DNA from 2 places in the Oceanobacillus sp. FSL W8-0428 genome. Region 1 is predicted to be linked to the other one. Evidence: riboswitches for the same ligand, from Rfam matches in the RefSeq annotation. Region 1 holds a riboswitch; the other holds the start of a gene.
What was found. A riboswitch is a leader RNA that binds a small molecule or an ion and turns the genes downstream of it on or off. The one in region 1 is predicted to bind cobalamin.

Region 1 (10,133 bases):
GGCGGTCCCTGCATGCCCAGGAAATAGATTTTAATGATATCCGTACAACATTGCAGGCATTACTGGCTATCCAGGACAATACAAATTCACTGCACACGAACGCTTATGATGAAGCGATTACGACACCGACAGAAGAATCTGTCCGCCGGGCAATGGCAATTCAAATGATTATTAATAAAGAATTTGGATTAGCAAAAAATGAAAATTCCTTACAGGGAGCTTTTATTGTTGAAGAGTTAACTGACCTTGTACAGGAAGCGGTTTTAAAGGAATTTGAGCAGATGAATGACCGCGGCGGTGTACTGGGAGCAATGGAACGTCAGTATCAGCGCGGGAAAATTCAGGAGGAATCACTTTATTATGAAGGAAAGAAGCACTCCGGAGAACTGCCGATTGTAGGCGTAAATACGTATTTAAATCCCAATCCTCCATCTGAAGAAGATATTGACTCAATGGAGCTTGCCCGGGCAACAGAAGAGGAAAAAATGCATCAAATCAAAGAACTGCGCCGTTTTCAGACAGAGCATCAAGATAATGTAGAAGAAGCTTTAAAACGATTAAAACAGACAGCAGTAACAGATGGAAATATCTTTGCAGAATTACTGTACACAGTCCGCTACGCAAGTCTGGGCCAAATCACAAAAGCACTCTACGAGGTCGGCGGACAATACCGGCGTAATATGTAAACTCGTTGAAAGTATAATGAACTATGAAACCCACGCTCACGTTCTTTTTATAATAAAAATGAATAGTTTATGATTAATTTCCCTTACTGTATAAGTTGAAATAGGAACTTGCATGCTCTTGTTTATCACTCAACTTTCGCACCTAAGAATAAACATATAAACCTTGCTGTTCCAGGATGTACATGGTCTTAATTATCATGCTTGCTTTTAGTTAACTCATCTTTTTATTTTTTGAACAGGTTATTGTGTATAGCTTCCGCTCCGGCCAACCACTCCGCTTTCCATGGGGACGGCTTCAGCTAACTTGAAAAGAAACCCGCTTTTCAAGTGGATCTTCAGCTCGCCCTGTTCCCATAGGAGTCTGCGTGGTTGGCCTGCGCTCTAATAGGAGTCTACAGCGCATGGAAGAAATAATATCCTGATGAAATTAGCTGAAATCATCGTTTTTTAGCCTAAATAAACAATCATGCTGGTGTTTTAAACGGTTTTTAGCAGTTCAAATCATGACAACATGAATAAATCATATCGAGAATAGCTTTCATGCACCAAAAATAAGGATTACTGAGCATCTTTATCATAAAACATGAAAAATTTGTTCCGTCAGATCCGCCTTTTATTTGTTCAGTTATTTTAGTATAGAATACCCTGTTAGCGGAGGCGGACCGTTTTGACTCCTGAGGGATTAAGCACCATCTGAAGATCCACTTTTGCCAAGTGATCTTCTTGGCAAAAGTTAGCTGAAGAGCGTGCCCCTAGGAAAGCAAAACGGTCCGCCGTAGCGGTTGCTATACACTTTACCTTTTATATTTGTCAACAGATATATGGAGAAAATGATCAACCCCCTGTTCCTATGGATAGGAAGTTACTTTTTAAAGTGCGAAATTTGAGTTTATCATAATAAAGATGATTATGTAGAGTAGTGACTAGCGATGGTTTTCGATAGAAACGAGTAACTGTAGCAATATTGTCGGGTTAGTAAAAATTTAAGATAGATGGACATGAAACTATCTAACGTAGGAAAAACACGGAGACTCCTGCGGGAAAGCGCAGTGTTTTTCCGGAGTGATCACTATTCAGCTTATTTAAGAATACAGAACCGTAAACTTTCACTGGATAATTGCATTCAAATATGTTTATAATGTAAAATAGATTTATTGTGACAAAATCGCATATATAATAATTATTTGCAGCATAGATAGCTATCTTTAGCCTTAATTATATATTTAAAGGAGTGCATGAACGTGAGCGTGAAAGAATTGACACAAGAAGAAATCAGCAATTTGTCCATGATTGAATTAGGTTCCATTATTTTAAAGGAAGAAAATAAAGCAGTCTCATTTCAAAATTTATTCTCTAAAATAGCAGATTTAAAAAACTTTTCAGAAGAAGATAAGGAAAATATGATTGCACAATTCTACACAGATATGAATGTTGACGGACGCTACTTAACATTAGGATCTGGTATGTGGGGATTAAAAAGCTGGTATCCAGTAGAGCAGGCAGAAGAAGAAATTACAGATGAGCCGACGAAAAAACGTAAGAAAAAGAAGAAAAAAGCAGCAGCAGTAGTAGAAACAGAAGAAATTGATGATGATTTAGATGTAACAGATGAAGACATCGATGATATGCTGGATGATTTCGATGATGTAGAAGAAGATGAAGACCTGGAGGAAATTGAAGATGAAGTAGATGATGTCATCGGTAAAGACGATTTGGATGAATTAGATTATGATGATGAGGACGACCGCTAATCTGTTTCATATAAAAGGAATGAATAAAAAAGCTGGAACAAGTTGAGTTAGAACTCAGTTTGTTCCAGCTTTTTTTATAGCGGAAGGAAGCTTTGATAAAACTCTATTTTAGCAGGAATAATATCTTATAAGTGAACTTTTTATAAACTCTCACTTCTTTCTATAGTCTTTCATAGTAAAACATTGTAAAATAGACTTAGAAAACAATTACATAAAATAAAAATAGGTGATTTTTAAAATCATAAAGGGAAGTTGGTGCAATTCCAACGCGGTCCCGCCACTGTAATTGCGAGCGAACAGAACGAGCCACTGTACAAACATGTATGGGAAGGAGTCTGGGAGTGATGACCAAGAGCCAGGATACCTGCCTATTTTTAGTTCCAGCCAATTCTACGAGGATAGTAAGGTGAAGCGTTTTTCTGAATCTTTCTAACATCTTCATTTGCCGTGGAGATGTTTTTTAACGTAGTATAGCTCATTTTAATCCAGTGTGAAAATTGGATATCTGCTAACTATACAAGCTATTTGATTCAGGATACTTAGCAGAAAGAATAATTTTTGAAAGCCATTTCACATCTGTGCTTCCTCAATGATAAAAAACGGCTGAACATGTAAAAATACATTAAAATCAAGGGGGAAGTTAAAATGAAAAAGTTTTTACAGGTTCTGCTGCTGGCTTTATTAGCGGGTTTCTTAATCGGATGCAGTAATAATGACAGCGGAAATGAAGCTGCACCGAATGAAAATACGACAAATGAAGAATCTGCTGCAGAGGGAACAGATGGAGATGATTCTGCTTATCCGTTAACGATAACAGATGCAATAGATAATGAAGTGACACTGGAGGAAGAACCAGAGCGAATTGTCTCGTTGATGCCGAGTAACACAGAAATTACATTTGCTTTAGGACAAGGAGATAAGGTGGTCGGTGTTTCTGATAACGATACATACCCGGAAGAGGTTTTTGATATTGATAAGGTTGGCGGCATGGAATTTAATGTTGAAGTGATTATCAGCCTGGACCCGGATGTTGTTTTAGCACATGAATCTTTAGTGGCTTCATCACAGGAAGCATTAGATCAACTGGAAGGCGCTGATATTGAAGTGTTCACCGTTGCAGACGCAACAGATGTTGATACCACCTATGAAACAATTGACAATATTGGACAGGTTGTCGGTGCTGAAGAAGAGGCAGAACAATTAGTTACAGATATGCAGGCTGACTTTGCAGAATTAGAGGAAATAACCTCAGAAGTAGCAGAGGAAGATCGTCAATCTGTGTTCTTTGAGATTTCTCCATCACCAGATATCTATACAGCCGGACAGAACACATTCCTTGATGAGCTGCTGCAGATTATCCATGCAGATAATGCCGCCGGTGATCAGGAAGGCTGGGTTGAGATGGACCCGGAAGCAATTATAGAGCTGAATCCAGAGGTGATTATTTCAACATATGGTTCTTATGTAGAAGATCCAATCGGTGAAGTGACTTCAAGAGATGGTTTTGATGCTGTAGATGCCGTGGTAAATGAAAGAATTTATGATGTTGATTCGGATACAGTGTCCCGACCGGGGCCTCGTCTCGTTGATGGAGCAAGAGAAATCGCTGAGTCAGTGTATCCGGAGCTTTTTGATGAAGAGTAATTTATTGAAATATACGCTTTCATTAGCGTTTTTAATCAGTACCATGCTGATAGCAATTTCGGTTGGCAGTGTCTCTGTCCCGATACCTGAAATTGTTAAAATTATCGGTTCAGAGGTATTTCATCTTCCTATAGGTAATGATGTCGATCCAAAGTCCATCAGCATTGTATATGATATACGCTTGCCACGGGTTATCCTGGCGGGACTTGTGGGGGCCTCTCTTGCGATTGCAGGAGCGGCCTTTCAAGGTTTATTGCGGAATCCTTTAGCTGATCCCTACATTCTCGGTGTTTCATCCGGTGCATCTGTCGGGGCGGTATCAACCTTATTTTTTAATATCTCCATCCCGTTTTTGGGAATGTATACGTTGCCATTCTTAAGTATCCTTTCTGCACTGGCAACCATTATGACTGTGCTCTTTTTTGCGAAAAAAATTGATAAAACAATGCGTGTCGAATCAATTATTCTGACCGGGATTATTTTCAGCTCCTTTTTAGGATCCATTATTTCTTTGATTATTGCATTGACAGGAGAAGAGCTGCAGCAAATAATCGGCTGGCTCTTGGGAAGTGTATCAATGCGCGGCTGGAAATACGTCGGAATTATTTTACCGTTTTTAATTATCGGCGGTTTATTATTGCTGATGAACACAAGGGAATTAAATGCTATGTCATTTGGAGAAGATCGGGCACAGCATTTAGGAGTCGATGTAGAAAAACGCAAAATGCTTATTCTGGCTGCGGGCTCTATTTTAACAGGTGCAGCAGTAGCTGTTTCAGGTACAATCGGCTTTGTCGGCCTGGTTATCCCTCATTTAACGAGAAAGCTGTGGGGACCGGATCATATTCATCTTCTGCCATTATCTATTATTACTGGGGCAGGATTTCTTATCTTAACGGACTTATTGTCAAGGACGATTATATCGCCCCAGGTTCTGCCTGTGGGAGTCATCACAGCGTTAGTAGGTGCACCTGTATTCGCAATGATTCTACTGAAACAGAAAAAAGCAAAAGGAAGGTAAAAAAAGATGCTCAAAGTAGAAAACGTATCAGGCGGTTATGATGGTGAAACAATCGTAAAGGATATTCATTTTTCTGTTGGCAAAGGGGAGTTCTTCGGTATTCTGGGTCCGAATGGCAGCGGAAAAACCACATTGCTCAAGATGATGAGCGGTTTATTAGAGCTTGAGCAGGGAGAGGTCAAAATCGACGATAGAAGCATCTCTGATTTAACTAAAAAACAGCTCGCGAAAAAGATGGCTGTCTTGCCCCAACTATCACCGCAGGTTTTTCCGTATTCAGTGAAGGAAACCGTTTCTCTTGGCAGGTATGCACATCATCGCGGCTTTTTCCAGACGTGGACGGATGAAGATGAGAACATTGTGCAAAAGGTAATGAAACAGACAAATATCAGCCACTTTCAAGATAATTCTGTGATGGAGCATTCTGGCGGAGAGCAGCAAAGGATATTCCTGGCACAGGCACTGGTCCAGCAGCCGGATATTTTATTACTGGATGAACCGACAAACCATTTAGATTTGGCCTATCAAAAGGAGCTACTGGATCTTTTGAGAACGCGTGCCAGGGAAGAAGGTCTGACGGTCGTTGCTATTTTACATGATTTAAACCTGGCAAGCCTTTATTGTGACAAAATTTTATTAATGGATAACGGAGAGACGAGGGCGGTTGCGGATCCTGATGATGTGTTTTCAGAAGAGCTGATTAATCATGTCTATCAAACAGAAGTCGTCAAACAACCGCATTCCAAAATTGCAAAACCGCAGCTGCATTTATTGCCGGGTAAAAAGAGCGAGAGAGAGGGAGAACAGGTGAAAATTGATGAAAATATGCTGTCAATTAGTCCGGAGCGGATTGTATTACAGTCAAAGCAGCCCTTGAAAACAGTGTCTTCTGGTGTTGTCGGAGCCGGAGCCGGCTGGTACAGTAATTTCGTGAACAGACATGTAGATGCGACTTATAATTGTACGAACCATCGGGAAGAAATGCGTGAATATTTAACCAATCATGGTTTTCCAGTTTCTCAAACAGTCGGGATGATGACGGCTGTTGCCTTAGAGGATAACAGTTATCGTGTATATGAAGGAGATGGATTCTCTGTCATGATTGTTGTGACTGCCGGTGTAGGAAATGCTGTAGACAGTACCCGTGAGAATTCCCCTGTAGCTGGTCCTGTGAAACCAGGTACCATTAACACGTGGGTTTTTGTAAATGGGAAATTAACGGATGAAGCCTATATTCAGTCAATTATTACTGCAACAGAAGCGAAGGCACAGGTACTCCGTGATTGTCATATTCTTGACGCCCATACAAAAAAGCAGGCTACCGGTACCTCGACAGACAGTATACTAGTTGCTGCAACACAGCAGGGCAAAGAAATAGATTATGCGGGGACAGCTACTGAACTCGGGGCTATAATTGGACGTGGTGTTTATCAGGAAATGAAGCAGTCCATCCAACATTATTTTAAGAGGAAAAAAATGCATGATCATCTATCGTTTAATTAGTATCACGCTCGCATTAATCATCGATCGTGCCATCGGTGATCCGCCGCATTGGCCGCATCCGGTACGCTGGATGGGGAATTTTATTTCCCTGCTTGACAGGCGTTTGAATCATGGGAAACATAAAAAAAGGAAAGGCATCGTCCTCCTTTTACTGGTAACAATAACAGTTTTATTCATTAGCTTACTGATAAGCTGGGGAGCTTATCAGCTTCATCCTGTTGCAGGAATTATTGTAGAGGCAGGCCTGATTGCAGTAACGATTGCACAAAAGGATTTAGGAGCTGCTGCCTTGCGTGTTTATGAGCCGCTGGCTGCCGGTGATATAGAGAGCGCCCGTTATCAGGTATCAATGATCGTCGGCAGAGATACGGAAAATCTGGATGAAAAAGAAGTAACACGTGCTGCTGTCGAAACAGTTGCTGAAAGTATTGGTGATGGAATTACTTCTCCACTTTTTTGGGCGTTTATTGGTGGTGCCCCGCTGGCAATTGTGTATCGTGCAGTAAATACATGCGATTCCATGATTGGTCATAAAAATGAACGTTACCGGGATTTCGGCTGGGCAGCAGCTAAGCTTGACGATGTTTTAAACTGGATTCCCGGCAGAATAACGACCTTTTTGATGATGTTAACAAATCGTACTCCGTATCTTAACAGAAAAGAAGCCTTTAAAAGGTGGTATACAGATGCCAAAAAGCATCCGAGCCCGAACAGTGGTTTTTTTGAAGCAGCTGTTGCGTTATTCCTCGGTGTTCAGCTTGGTGGAGTGAATTATTATAAGGGTATCAAATCAGAGCGGGCTCATATGGGCATCAGCAAGCGGGAATTAGAAAAAAGAGATATTTTACATACCATTAAAATAATGCAGCGCGCCGTTTTTGCTTTTGTTATTATCTTATGGATTGGAGGTGGCGTCATTGCAGCTGCCGGAGCATGGTTCTAACACAAAATATGTCTATGACTCACTAAAGATGAAACAGCCTGAAAAGGTGATTGATTTCAGTGTGAATATTAATCCATTAGGCGCACCGAAAGTATTACAGGAAAAATGGGGAGAGTGGTTCACGGCGATTAATGATTATCCAGATCCCTATGCCAAAACGCTTATGGAGGAGCTTGCAGAGCAGGAGAATATTTCTGCTGAACATTTACTTGCAGGAAATGGGGCTGCCGAGATAATCACTTTGGTTGCCAGATATTTAGCTGGAAGTAAGGTGGCTGTAGTTCATCCAGCTTTTTCGGAATATGCAGCTGCCTGCAGGAATGAAGGTTGTGAGGTTGTGGAAATTGTACTTGCTGCACCGGAATGGAATTTAGAGGTGTCTGCACTAGCAGATAAACTTCACGGAGTAAAGGCAGTATTTCTGTGTAATCCCAATAATCCTACAGGTATTCATTACAGCAGAGAGACGGTAGAAGCACTGATAGAAGTATGTAAAAGCACAGATACACTTTGTATTATCGATGAAGCTTTTTATGATTTTTTAGCAGAGCCAGTTACTTATATAGAAAAAGTTCTGCACCAGCAGCATGTGCTCATTATCCGTTCGCTGACAAAAATGTATAGTATCGCCGGCCTGCGGCTCGGCTTCCTTGCCGGTGATCCTGAATTGCTTCAAAAGATTGGCAGGACAAAGCCGCATTGGAGTGTGAACGCCTTGGCAATGAAGGCAGGTGTTGCCTGTTTACAGGATGAATCTCATACTGTGGAAACAAGAAGATTTATTGCAGCTGAACGAACAGCAATTTTTCAGGAGCTGAAGATGCTTGGATTTGAACATAGCTCATCACAGCTGAATTTCTATTTATTAAGGGATCCTTCCTTATCAACACAGGAGCAGCTGTTTCATTACCTGCTGAAACAAGGGCTTGTACTGCGGCATACAGAAAACTTTCCGGGAATAGAGGGAAAATGGCTTCGTGTTGCCGTGAAACAGCCTGGTGCTAATAAAATACTGCTGGAGGCGTTAGCTGCATGGAAACAGAGAAATTGATATTTATTACTGGAGGAGTACGCAGCGGTAAAAGTGCTTTTGCTGAACGCTTAGCTATAAAGCATGCTCTGAAAACAGAAAACAATCTTCATTATATTGCATGCGGTATTCCCACCGATGTGGAAATGCAGGAGCGCATTAAACGCCATCAACAAGACCGGAGGCAATCTGATTTTACGTGGAGAACCTGGGAACAGCCGATTCATTTATCACATATCGCCAACCAGTTTACAGGGCAAGATGTGATTTTATTAGACTGTATGACTACGCTTTTAAATAACTATCTGTTTCATGAAGGAGTAGATGATACAAATACAGTTTTAGAGTATGTAAGAGAGGATATTACAGAGCTTTGTAATCATGCGGGCAAGGTCATTATTGTTTCCAATGAAGTGCTGCAGGATATCCCTTATAAGAATGAGCTCACAAGGAATTATCAGGCATTATTAGGAAATGTGCACCAGCAGATAGTAGAGAATGCGGACTTGGCAATTTTAGTAGAGAGCGGAATACCGCTTGTGAAGAAAGGGGAATGGAAATGAAGGGAGTTATGCTGCAGGGAACTGCTTCTCATGTTGGAAAAAGTATTCTTACGACAGCAATTTGCCGGATGCTGACAAGACACGGATTTCAAATTTCCCCTTTCAAAGCACAGAATATGTCGAGTCATAGTGTTGCACTTGAAACTGGAAGAGAGATTGCCATTTCACAATATGAGCAGGCAGAAGCTGCAGGGCGCAGAGCGGAGCCCTGGATGAATCCGATTCTGCTGAAGCCTTTGAAAAGAATGCATACGGAAGTATTTTTAACAGGGGAATCACAGGGTGTGATTACAGGTGCAAGCTTTAAGGACCTTTATTACCAAAGAGCGCTTCTAGAAATTAAAGAAGGTCTGGCACAAGCTGACAACAGCAGTGATTTTGTAATTATTGAAGGAGCTGGAAGTCCTGTAGAAATGAATTTAAAGGAACGTGATTTGGCAAATATGGCAATTGCCGAGCTTGCAGAGGTTCCTGTTCTTTTAGTAGCTGATATTGAAAGAGGCGGTGTTTTTGCAAGTATTGCCGGTACACTTGCCTTACTTACGGAAAAAGAACGCTCACGTGTAAAAGGAATCATTATTAATAAATTTTCCGGTAATCCATCTCTTTTTACAGATGGTGTAGAGTGGCTGGAAAACTATACAAATCTTCCTGTACTCGGTATCATTCCTTATATTCAGCATCAGCTTGACGAAGAGGATAGCCTGCATGGAACAGTATCCTCTTTCCAGCCCAATTTAACAAGTAAAGAAGCGGATTATGAAAGGCTTGCAGACCATTTGGAGGCAAACATAAATTTAGAGAAATTGATGGAAATGATGGAAGGAGCATCCTGATGCTATACAAGACCCGCTTATTTTTTACAGGGATACTTATAAACCTGCAGTTTTTTACAAGTATCCCGATAAAATCCCGATTTTCCCTTGATCAACATCAGTTAAAATATATGCTCCGGACGTTTCCGGTATTGGGGCTGCTTCAAGGCAGCATCT
Region 2 (10,133 bases), 1.5 Mb from region 1:
AAATTTTCTGTTGCTTTTTCTCCTACATAAATGGGCCATCCATTTTCTTTAATTAAGGCCTGGATTTTTTCTGAAATATATTCAATTTTTTTTGTTTCCTTATTTACCTTGACAAGTCTGCCACCGATATCTAAGCAGCCGGTTTCTACTATTTCTCCCCGTTGCATCACAGCCATATTGCTTGTTCCGCCGCCGACATCCAGATTGACGAGCTTCCCGGCGTGTTCTTTGGAATACCGGTGAAGTCCGGCTCCTTTCGCTGCAATAACACTTTCTAAGTCCGGCCCGGCAGTTGCAACAACAAAATCTCCAGCATATCCGCTCAAGCCCTGTAAAACCTCTTCTGCATTTTCTTTTCTGGCAGTCTCTCCAGTAATAATGACAGCGCCCGTTTGAATGCTTTCTTTGGCAATACCTGCTTTTTGATACTCACTCGCTACAAACTGCTCGATGCGGGATTGATCAATCCGCTTTCCTTCCAAAAGCGGGGTATCGATAATGTCACTCTTATATACAACCTTCTTATCAACAATCACAATGCGTGGGACATTAAAAGCAGAAGCTGTGTTCTCAATCTTCAGATGCGAGAATACAAGCTGTGTGGTCGAAGTCCCAATATCAATCCCGACACTTAAAACATTTTCAGCCATTTTCTCCTCCTCCCTTCTGTTAAGCTTTTAAAGGATATAAAAAAGCAAAGAAGCTTAAAGTATAAAAAATTGCACATAGCAATCCCATTTATACCTTAAGCTTCTTTGCTTTCGGATTCACTTATACATCATTGTACAGTGTCTGTTTAAATTGAAAGGTAACTTCCATACCCTTTTTCTGGCGATTAAATTGAATCGTTCCTTTCAACTTGTCTTTCACATAATTTTGAACGATAACTAACCCCAGGCTATTCTTTTTAATTTCATCGATTGAAAAGCCTATACCATTATCTGCAACGGTGATAAATACTGTGTCATCTTGTTTTTTCAAAGAAACCTTCAGCTTCCCATTGCTTTTCCCTATGAAAGCATGGTTATAACTGTTTTGTACGAGTTCATTCACAATAAGAGAAACAGATGTGGCGATTTCACTTCTGACAATAATAGATTCCTCTGCATCAAGACTTAATTCAAGGTTGTTTAAAAGCATATAGCTCCGATGCATATTATTCACAATAAATTTAATTACTTCGCTTAACTCTACTTTATCACCGAGCTGTCTTGCTAAAATATCGTGCGTAGCAGCAATAGACATTACCCGATTCATATTGTCTGATAAAATATGCTTAATTTCTTCATTCTCACTTCTTCTTTTCTCCATCCGCAAAAGAGAAGCCATTGTCTGCAAATTATTTTTTATGCGGTGATGCGTTTCCCGAATTGCCTCTGTCTTGGAAATAATTTCAGCTTCTTTGTTTTTCAATTGCGTAATATCCCTTAGAATAATCGCAAATTCCAGCTTATCATCCTCGAGAATAATCCGCTTCATCATATAAAATTTATCATCGAGCTCAATTTCCTTCATAAATGCTTTTTTATCATTTAAGACCAGATCACTATAAGGAATTTGATTGCCAAACAATTGATTATAATAAACTTCCTCCTGTAAACTGTCTTTTAAAATACTATCTGCTTTCTCATTTTGAAAAATTAGCCTGCTGGATGAGTCAAAAAAATAGATAGCATCATCAATATAGTTGTTTAATCGGGCAGTCATAACCATATAATCATTTTGTTCTTCTGTTCCATCCTTCTGCACTTCATGAAAAGGCGTTTCCATAATATATGTTCCAAGAATCTTGTCCTGATATTCAATGGCATATATATTTTGCCGGATAAACACATTTTCCTGTGTGAACGCTTTATATCCTTTCAGCTTTCCACCAGCCCGTGAAACCTTCCAGACCCCCGGTTCATTCATCTTCATCGCCGGCTGGCCTACAGGAGATTGCTCATAGAGTGATTCCTTCGATACAGGAAGAACATGATAAATAACGATGGAGGCAGTACTGTTCTTCAGAGGAACATCTATAAAAATATCACAATCAAAAATAGTTGCCAGTTCATCCAGAGCATGCGCTTTCTGATAAATAATTTCAATCTCTTTATCTGTCATTTCTGTATACTTCTTGCATAATTCCATAATTTTATCTATTTGTTTATTCATAAACAATAGCTATCGTCCTTGCAACTTCACTGATGGACTTCCTTCCATCCATACTCATTTTCCGGAGAAGCTTATAAGCCTCCTGCTCATCCAGATTTCTCTCTTTCATTAATAAACCCTTTGCTATATCAATAATCTTCCGGTCTTCCAGCTTTTGAGATACTTCCTGCACCTGCTTTTCCAGGGACTGGATCTTTTCTGCCCGTGATAAGCACATTTCCACTGTCGGAATAAATGATTTTTCATCCAGCGGCTTCACTAAATATCCAAGAGCCCCCATTTCTCTTGCTTTTTTCACAAATGCTTCATCGTAAAAAGCAGTAAGCAGCAATATACCTCCGGCAATCTTGTCATACATGATCTTCTTACTGGCCTTGAGTCCATCCAGTACAGGCATTTTTATATCCATGATAACGAGATCTGGACGTTGTTCCTGACAAACATCAATTGCTTCAAATCCATCGGAAGCCTGTCCTACTACATTGTACCCGGCTTCTTCCAAAAGCTCCTGCAAATCCATCTTTGTAATAGGTTCATCATCGACTATCACAATTTTTTCATTCATATCCATACTCCTTAAACAGTATAATTCATTGTTGATTATTGATTATTGAAGAATTTAATAAGACTTCAGCCGTAAAAAATGCAAAAAAGGGACATGAAAAAGATACATTCTTTTCCAAAGCCCCTTTGCTTTTATCATCAACTAACTTCATTCATTTGATTAATTATGCACGCCATTGTGCTTCTACAACCATTATATATTTGAAAGCACTTTCTTGCAAGCCTCTTTTACACTGAAGTCAATCCGCATAATTATCTTATCTTTTTTAAAATAGCTGTGATATCCTGAGGGGCCGGTTTAACAGGGTTCATATTTGTGCAGCTGTCGTTTAATGAAGCCTCTGCAATTTCTCTTTCTATCTCATCATTGTATTCCAATTGATATTCTTTTAAATTGGCAGGAATGTCTAACTTTTTCCGGAGCTTCTCTATTTCTTTAATAAGGCTTCTTACTCCGCTGGCATGATTTGCTGCAGGAAGGTTCAATAACCGGGCAAGCATTGCATATCTTTCTGCTGCCGGAGTTATATACTGATGGTGATTTTGATGGATACCTGCATTAAAAGCAATGACGTGCGGGAGTAAAATAGCATTCAGACGGCCATGTGGAACATGAAACCTTGCCCCGCTGGCATGAGCAATACTATGATTGATCCCTAAACCGGCCGTATTAAATGCAAAACCAGCCAATGTAGAAGCATGATGAACTTTTTCCTTTGCTTCTTCGTCCTGTTCATTTTGATAGGATTTTGGCAAATAATCAAACAACAGACGAATGGCCTTCTCCGCCATGGCATCTGAAAAATCATTGGCATTTTTCGCAACATAAGCCTCTACAGCATGTGTTAAGGCATCCATCCCTGTATCAGCCACAATCGGTTTAGGGACAGTTTTCACAAGCTCTACATCTAAAATAGTCGTCTCCGGAATAAGAGAATCTGCTGTTAACGGGTACTTTACTCCTTTATTTTGATCCGTTATAACAGAATAGGAGGTTACTTCCGACCCTGTGCCGCTTGTTGTTGGAATAGCAAGAAGCGGGAGCTGGTCAATAGAATATACCTTCCTGGCGATATCCTTCATCGCTTTTGCCGCATCCATTGCCGATCCTCCGCCAATGGCAATGACAAAATCAGGCTCAAAATCCTTCATTGCCTCTACACCGGCAGTAACATTCTCTATCGGCGGATCAGGCACAACATCCGTAAATAACCGCCACACATTATCTCCTTCTGAAAGATACCCTTCTATTTTCTCCAAAATCTCTGTTTCTTTTAAAAAGGGATCCACAACAATGAAAATCCGTTTAGCACTAACTGTTTTCAAATAATCCAAAGCGTTCTTCCCGTAGTAAATATCCGTTTGAAAAGCCACCTTTTTCAAGAAAACTCCTCCTCATTTTTTGGCATAAAAAAGGCAGAGAAGCTCTACAGAATTTATCATTCTGCAAAGCTCCTCTGCTTTTAAAACTACACGTCTTTGTGTTACCTGTAGTGTACTATTAATCTGTTAACCTTGTCAATTTTAATTTAGAAGCTGGAAGGTTCACCACTTCTTTGGAGCGAATCTTCCAGCATGGAAGGTATTACCTCTTTGTAATTACCTCTGTCCGAGCTGGTTACTTCTGCGTAACGATGCAGCCCCACGATCCATGTAAGGCTTTTTCAGCCTGCTGCATTGCAAGGCTCCCGAATGCTTAACAAACTTTTGGTTTCGCACAAACCAAAGTAAGTAGCGGCAATAAATGCTGTACATAGCACTTCTCGCTCTATACACATTAAAAAACCCTCACCTGTCTTAAGTTGAGAGCAGCAAATAGAATTCAATTTATGTTCATTGAATTACCAGTATGCATCTCCTTTTCCCAGAAGGCAGCTGTGCATATTACTTTGGCAAGTCTCCTGACTCATGGCTGTTATCCACTCTGCCTTCCCGGAAATACCCAGTGGCAATATAGAGTGAACCTACCATTTACAGTGGCCGGACCGTTCAGGATTTTCACCTGATTCCTTTTTAATCATTCACAGCATTGTAAATGAACCAAAATAAATTCCATATAAGTTTGTTAGGTTTATTATATATCAGTTTCATCCTTTTTCAAAGGAAAAAATTATCCTGACTCTTTTTAACACAAAGACCAGGCAATCTAAATGAATCCATTCAGACAGCCCGGTCTTAACCCAGTTCAATTCATATAACGATATTCCATCAGCTGATTCAGCATTTCAATTTCTTCCTGCAGCTTAGCTCCGATATTGGTTTCCCTGACCTTTTTCCGTTCCAGCTCTTTATCTACCACTCGCCGCACAGATAAAACATCCGCCCCGTTTAATACAACATCTTCTTTTGAATTAAAATGCTGATGGGCAACGAGCTGCATTCCAAATGAATTATATAGTAAGGTGTAGCCGGCAATACCAGTTGTAGATTGATAGGCTTTTGAAAACCCGCCGTCAATAACAATCATTTTCCCATTTGCTTTGATTGGATTCTCACCATCTATTTCTTTTACCGGAGTATGTCCATTAATAATATGTCCCTGGCTTGGGTCCAGTTCAAATTCCTCCAGCATCTTCCGGCACATTTCCTCATTTTCACGTAAATAATAGTAGGGATTCTTTTCTTCTTTATGAGATACCTTATCCGAAATAAAATAACGCTCAAAAGTGGTCATAGCCCGTTTCCCAAAGAGTGAGGAATATTCCCCTGTCCATAAATACCACACCATATCCGTTGCTAAATCATCAGTCAATTCTTTATGCGCAAAAGCATGACGCAAATAGGACTCAAATTTATCAAGCAATTCTCTCCCTTTGTATGCTTGTCCTTCAATCTCCATTTGCTCCATATTCCCATTTTCATCAACAGGAATGCAGCCATGAATTAATAGATTTCCATTATATTTCAGATACAGACTCCCTTTTTTCATTAAGAAGTTCATATGCCTTTTCAGCTTCTCTGATTGCTGTACGGAGAGCAGAAGCTTGTCAATAACTTCCTCTTCCTCCGGTAACAGCTTTGCTGGATCAGCCGGGTCAACAGTAGAAAAACATGTGTTTTCCAGCGTATACGTTTTCCCGTATACCGTGATTTCCTGTTTCTCGTAATCTGTTTTCTCTAATACCAGTCTTTCTTCCATATTAAAGAAGGAACGCCGTTTAATAATTGGACTTTCCAGCTTAAATTGGATCATGGCTATTGCCTGATGTATCTTTGTAATCTGCAGTTTTTCCTGATCCGTAATATTCTGATCGGAATGTTTTTTAGGACGGAAGGCAGGATTATCTCCATAATATTTTTCTGCCAGGTTAAGTAATGGGCGTAAATTAATTCCATAAGCATCTTCTATAATATCTAAATTATCATAGCGGGCACAGATTCGAATTATATTGGCAAGGCAAACCTTGGAGCCTGCATACGCACCAATCCACAGCACATCATGGTTGCCCCATTGAATATCGATTGAATGATACCTGATCAGCGTTTCCATAATTTTATCCGGCTCCGGTCCACGGTCATAGATATCTCCAACAACATGCAGATGATCGACGACAAGTTGCTGTGTTGTATAGGATAAGCCAATAATCAGCTTCTCTGCCTGACCAAGCGAGATAATTTTTTGAACAATTTTTTCATAATATGGCTTTTTATTCGTATATTCATCCGTCTTATACAGAAGCTCTTCAATAATATAGACAAACTGCTCCGGCAGGGCTTTACGCAGCTTTGAACGTGTATACTTGGAGGAAGCATAGGAAATTAAATGAATCATATGATGAATTTTCTCTGCGTACCATTCATCTAACGCCTGCTTGGAATTAAATTGATGTTTAATAAGCTTCAGTTTATCTTCCGGATAATAAACAAGCGCTGCAAAGTCATTAATATCTTCTTCTGATAAGATGTCTTTAAAAATATCATTTATCTTTTCTCTCACCTTGCCGGAGCCATTTCGGAGTACATGCTGAAAAGCTTGGTACTCCCCGTGTAAATCACTTACAAAATGCTCCGTTCCCTTTGGCAAATCTAAAATTGACTCTAAATTGATAATCTCTGTAACTACCTTCTCTTCGCTATCATATTTCTCCGCTAATAAATCAAGGTATTTTGTATTCAATTTCCAAATCCCCCTTTTAATTATGCCATATTATTTCTAAATAGTATAACACTTTCAGACTGGAATTGCAGTAATTATCAGAAGAGTACTGTCCTTCATAATCATTTAAACGTCATTGTATATAGCTTTTGGAAAATACCGCCTGCTTCTAATTGATTAATGCCATACTTTTCTTTTAAATTTCCTGTTGTATCATGTGTATCAGCAACACCGTACCAAGGCTCGATACAAACAAATGGTGCCATACTATTGTTTTCTTCATTATATTTAGACCAGATTCCTACAAAAGGAAAGTCAGCAAACCCTATCTCTATACCATGCTTTGATTTTGCAGAAACAAGTTCGATTCGATCTATATGACTGTAAATCATCGCATCCTTTGCGAACAGCTCCGGCTGCACCTGGATATCCGGCAAATTAGTGCGGATTCCCTTCTCATGAACCAGTGCATTTTCCAATTCATATTCCATGACTTCTTTATGTGGCGCAGGTGTAAATTTCAAGTGGTAGTCCTCTAACTCTTCATCTTCTAAAAGCGGAATTCGAAAAGCAGGATGTGCGCCAATAGAGAAGTACATCTCTTCATTATTTTGATTTTCAATTTTTCAGTCAACGGAAAGAGAATTCTGATTCAGTGTATAGGTGATAAACGCTCTAAATTCATATGGATAGATATTCTTAAAGCGTCCATTAGAAGCTGTTTCAAATGAAGCGTGCTCCGCAGAATGTGTGCTCAGCTCAAAATCAGCATCTCTTAAGAAACCATGCTGTGACATCTCATAGGTGTTTCCGTCAAGCTGATATCGATCCCCTTTCAAGCGGCCGACAATCGGAAATAGTACTGGTGAAACGCGTCCCCAATATGCGCTGTCACCTGTCCACATATAATTCATTTTATTCTTCTTATGCTCTACCGCCCGTATTTCCGCACCTTGACTGTCTATTTCAACTTTTAACCAATCATTTTCAATTATTTGCTTCACTTTGCTTCATCCCTTCTAATATAAAGACTTGATCGAAAAGTATCTCTATCCTTCATCTTAATGTGCAGAATACAGGCTGTCTAGTCTGACTTTCCGTTATTATTTGATTGGTCATATTGCTTATTTCCTTCATTTAATTATCACCTGCCAGTTTTAACAAAATCCTCTTGCAGAAATAATCAATCAATTGTAAAATAAAACTTAATTAATTAAATTAATAAAATAACATAATTTATTTTTAGAATTTTGTAGTATTTTATATCTTTTGTTGTCACATCAATAAAATATGAATAGATATAAACCGCTTACTTTAAATAATAAGGAGGTCCCGATGACAAATTTAACAAAACTATTCCAAAAAACGTTTAATACATCGGATGTACCGAGAAAATTCTTTGCTCCAGGACGTATCAATCTTATTGGTGAGCATACTGATTACAATGGCGGGCATGTATTCCCGGCATCTATCTCACTTGGTACGTATGCTCTCGGAAGAAAACGCACAGATAATACATTTCGATTTTACTCATTAAATTTCTCAGAAAATGGTATCATTGAATGCACACGGAATGAGCTTTCTTTTCAACAGAAACATGCCTGGGCAAATTATCCCAAGGGAATGATTCAATATATTATGGATCAAGGATATGCAGTTGACACTGGTGCGGATATTTTATTTTATGGCAATATCCCTAATGGTGCAGGCCTCTCCTCTTCAGCATCTATTGAATTAGCAACCGGTGTTTTATTAGAAGGGCTTTTTCATTTAGAGATTGACCGCATAGAAATGATTCAAATCGGCCAGAGAGTCGAAAATAAATACATTGGTGTCAACAGCGGAATCATGGATCAATTTGCTATTGGCATGGGAAAAAAAGATAATGCAATGCTGTTAGACTGTCAGACCCTGAATTATCAGTATGCACCTATTACATTACAGGATTATACTATTATCATTATCAACACGAATAAACAGCGGACCCTGGCAGGCTCTAAGTATAATGAACGATTCGCTGAATGCAGAGAAGCATTAGCAGAGCTTCAAAAAAGGCTCCCTATCCAGAGTTTCGGCGAATTATCGCCAGAACAGTTTGAAGATAACAAATACGCTATTACGAATAAAATCCATCAAAAACGAGCCAAGCATGCTGTCTATGAAAACGCACGCACCCTGCAGGCTTTCGAAGAGCTGCATAAAGGTGATTTGCCCGCTTTTGGAGCATTGATGAATGAGTCACATCGTTCTCTGCAGAATGATTATGAAGTGACTGGTCTTGAACTGGATACAATTGTGCATGCTGCCTGGGAGCAGGAAGGTGTTATCGGCGCCCGTATGACAGGGGCCGGTTTTGGCGGCTGTGCTATTGCGATTATCCATCAGGATTTTGTTGATAATTTTAAGCAGGACGTTAATCAAATCTATCAAAACATCATTGGCTATGACGCTACATTCTATCTTGCTTCCATTGCGGATGGAGCGAAAGAAATTATGGAAGGAGAAATCCTATGAGTATTTTAGTTTTAGGCGGAGCTGGTTATATTGGTTCCCATGCAGTGTATCAGTTAATTGACCAAGGAAAACAGGTTATTGTTGTCGATAATTTGGAAACCGGTCATCCCGAAGCTGTTCACCCAAAGGCTATCTTTTATCAAGGAGATATACGCAATATCTCTTTTCTTCGTGAAGTATTTGCCAAGGAATCGATTGATGCTGTCCTTCATTTTGCTGCAAACTCCTTAGTTGGAGAATCGATGGAAAATCCGCTAAAGTATTTTGATAATAATGTGTACGGTACACAAATCTTATTGAAGGTGATGATAGAGCATAACGTGAAAAAAATCGTCTTCTCTTCCAGTGCTGCAACCTACGGTGAAGCAGCATCCATGCCAATTACAGAAGAAATGGACTGTCTTCCTGCAAATACCTACGGTGAAACTAAGCTCATCATGGAGAAGCTCATGAAGTGGACAGCACAGGCGCATGATTTAAATTATATTTCTCTTCGCTATTTTAATGTTGCCGGCGCCAGAGAAACAGCTGAGATTGGTGAGGACCATACTCCAGAGACACATTTGATACCTATTATTTTACAAACGGCTCTGGGGCAGAGAGAACATATTTCTATTTTTGGTGATGATTATGAAACAGCGGATGGTACATGTATCCGAGATTATATCCATGTGGAGGACCTTATCGAGGCGCATTTGCTAGCCTTGGAGTACTTAGACAATCATGAAAAGAGCGATATCTTTAACTTAGGGAGCAGTCAAGGATTTTCAGTAAAAGAAGTGATTGCCGCAGCAAGATCTGT

Region 2: linked by a shared signal. The riboswitch ahead of MKY30_RS09985 (1-propanol dehydrogenase PduQ) and the one ahead of MKY30_RS03005 (ABC transporter substrate-binding protein) in region 1 are both predicted to bind cobalamin.

The regions. Positions count from the first base shown of each region.
Region 1 is NZ_JBBORB010000001.1:682,411-692,543, reverse strand. It holds gene icmF (fused isobutyryl-CoA mutase/GTPase IcmF) at 1-686, shown strand, start outside; gene rpoE (DNA-directed RNA polymerase subunit delta) at 1,928-2,437, shown strand; cobalamin riboswitch at 2,645-2,823, shown strand; gene MKY30_RS03005 (ABC transporter substrate-binding protein) at 3,083-4,081, shown strand; gene MKY30_RS03000 (FecCD family ABC transporter permease) at 4,071-5,102, shown strand; gene MKY30_RS02995 (adenosylcobinamide amidohydrolase) at 5,109-6,605, shown strand; gene cbiB (adenosylcobinamide-phosphate synthase CbiB) at 6,583-7,548, shown strand; gene cobD (threonine-phosphate decarboxylase CobD) at 7,523-8,599, shown strand; gene MKY30_RS02980 (bifunctional adenosylcobinamide kinase/adenosylcobinamide-phosphate guanylyltransferase) at 8,581-9,141, shown strand; gene MKY30_RS02975 (cobyric acid synthase) at 9,138-9,977, shown strand; gene cobS (adenosylcobinamide-GDP ribazoletransferase) at 9,977-10,133, shown strand, end outside.
Region 2 is NZ_JBBORB010000001.1:2,143,082-2,153,214, reverse strand. It holds gene eutA (ethanolamine ammonia-lyase reactivating factor EutA) at 1-650, opposite strand, end outside; gene MKY30_RS09995 (histidine kinase N-terminal domain-containing protein) at 772-2,157, opposite strand; gene MKY30_RS09990 (response regulator) at 2,150-2,722, opposite strand; gene MKY30_RS09985 (1-propanol dehydrogenase PduQ) at 2,974-4,104, opposite strand; cobalamin riboswitch at 4,596-4,781, opposite strand; gene MKY30_RS09980 (fructose-1,6-bisphosphatase) at 4,907-6,838, opposite strand; gene MKY30_RS09975 (hypothetical protein) at 6,940-7,416, opposite strand; gene MKY30_RS09970 (aldose epimerase family protein) at 7,444-7,821, opposite strand; gene MKY30_RS09965 (galactokinase) at 8,153-9,331, shown strand; gene galE (UDP-glucose 4-epimerase GalE) at 9,328-10,133, shown strand, end outside.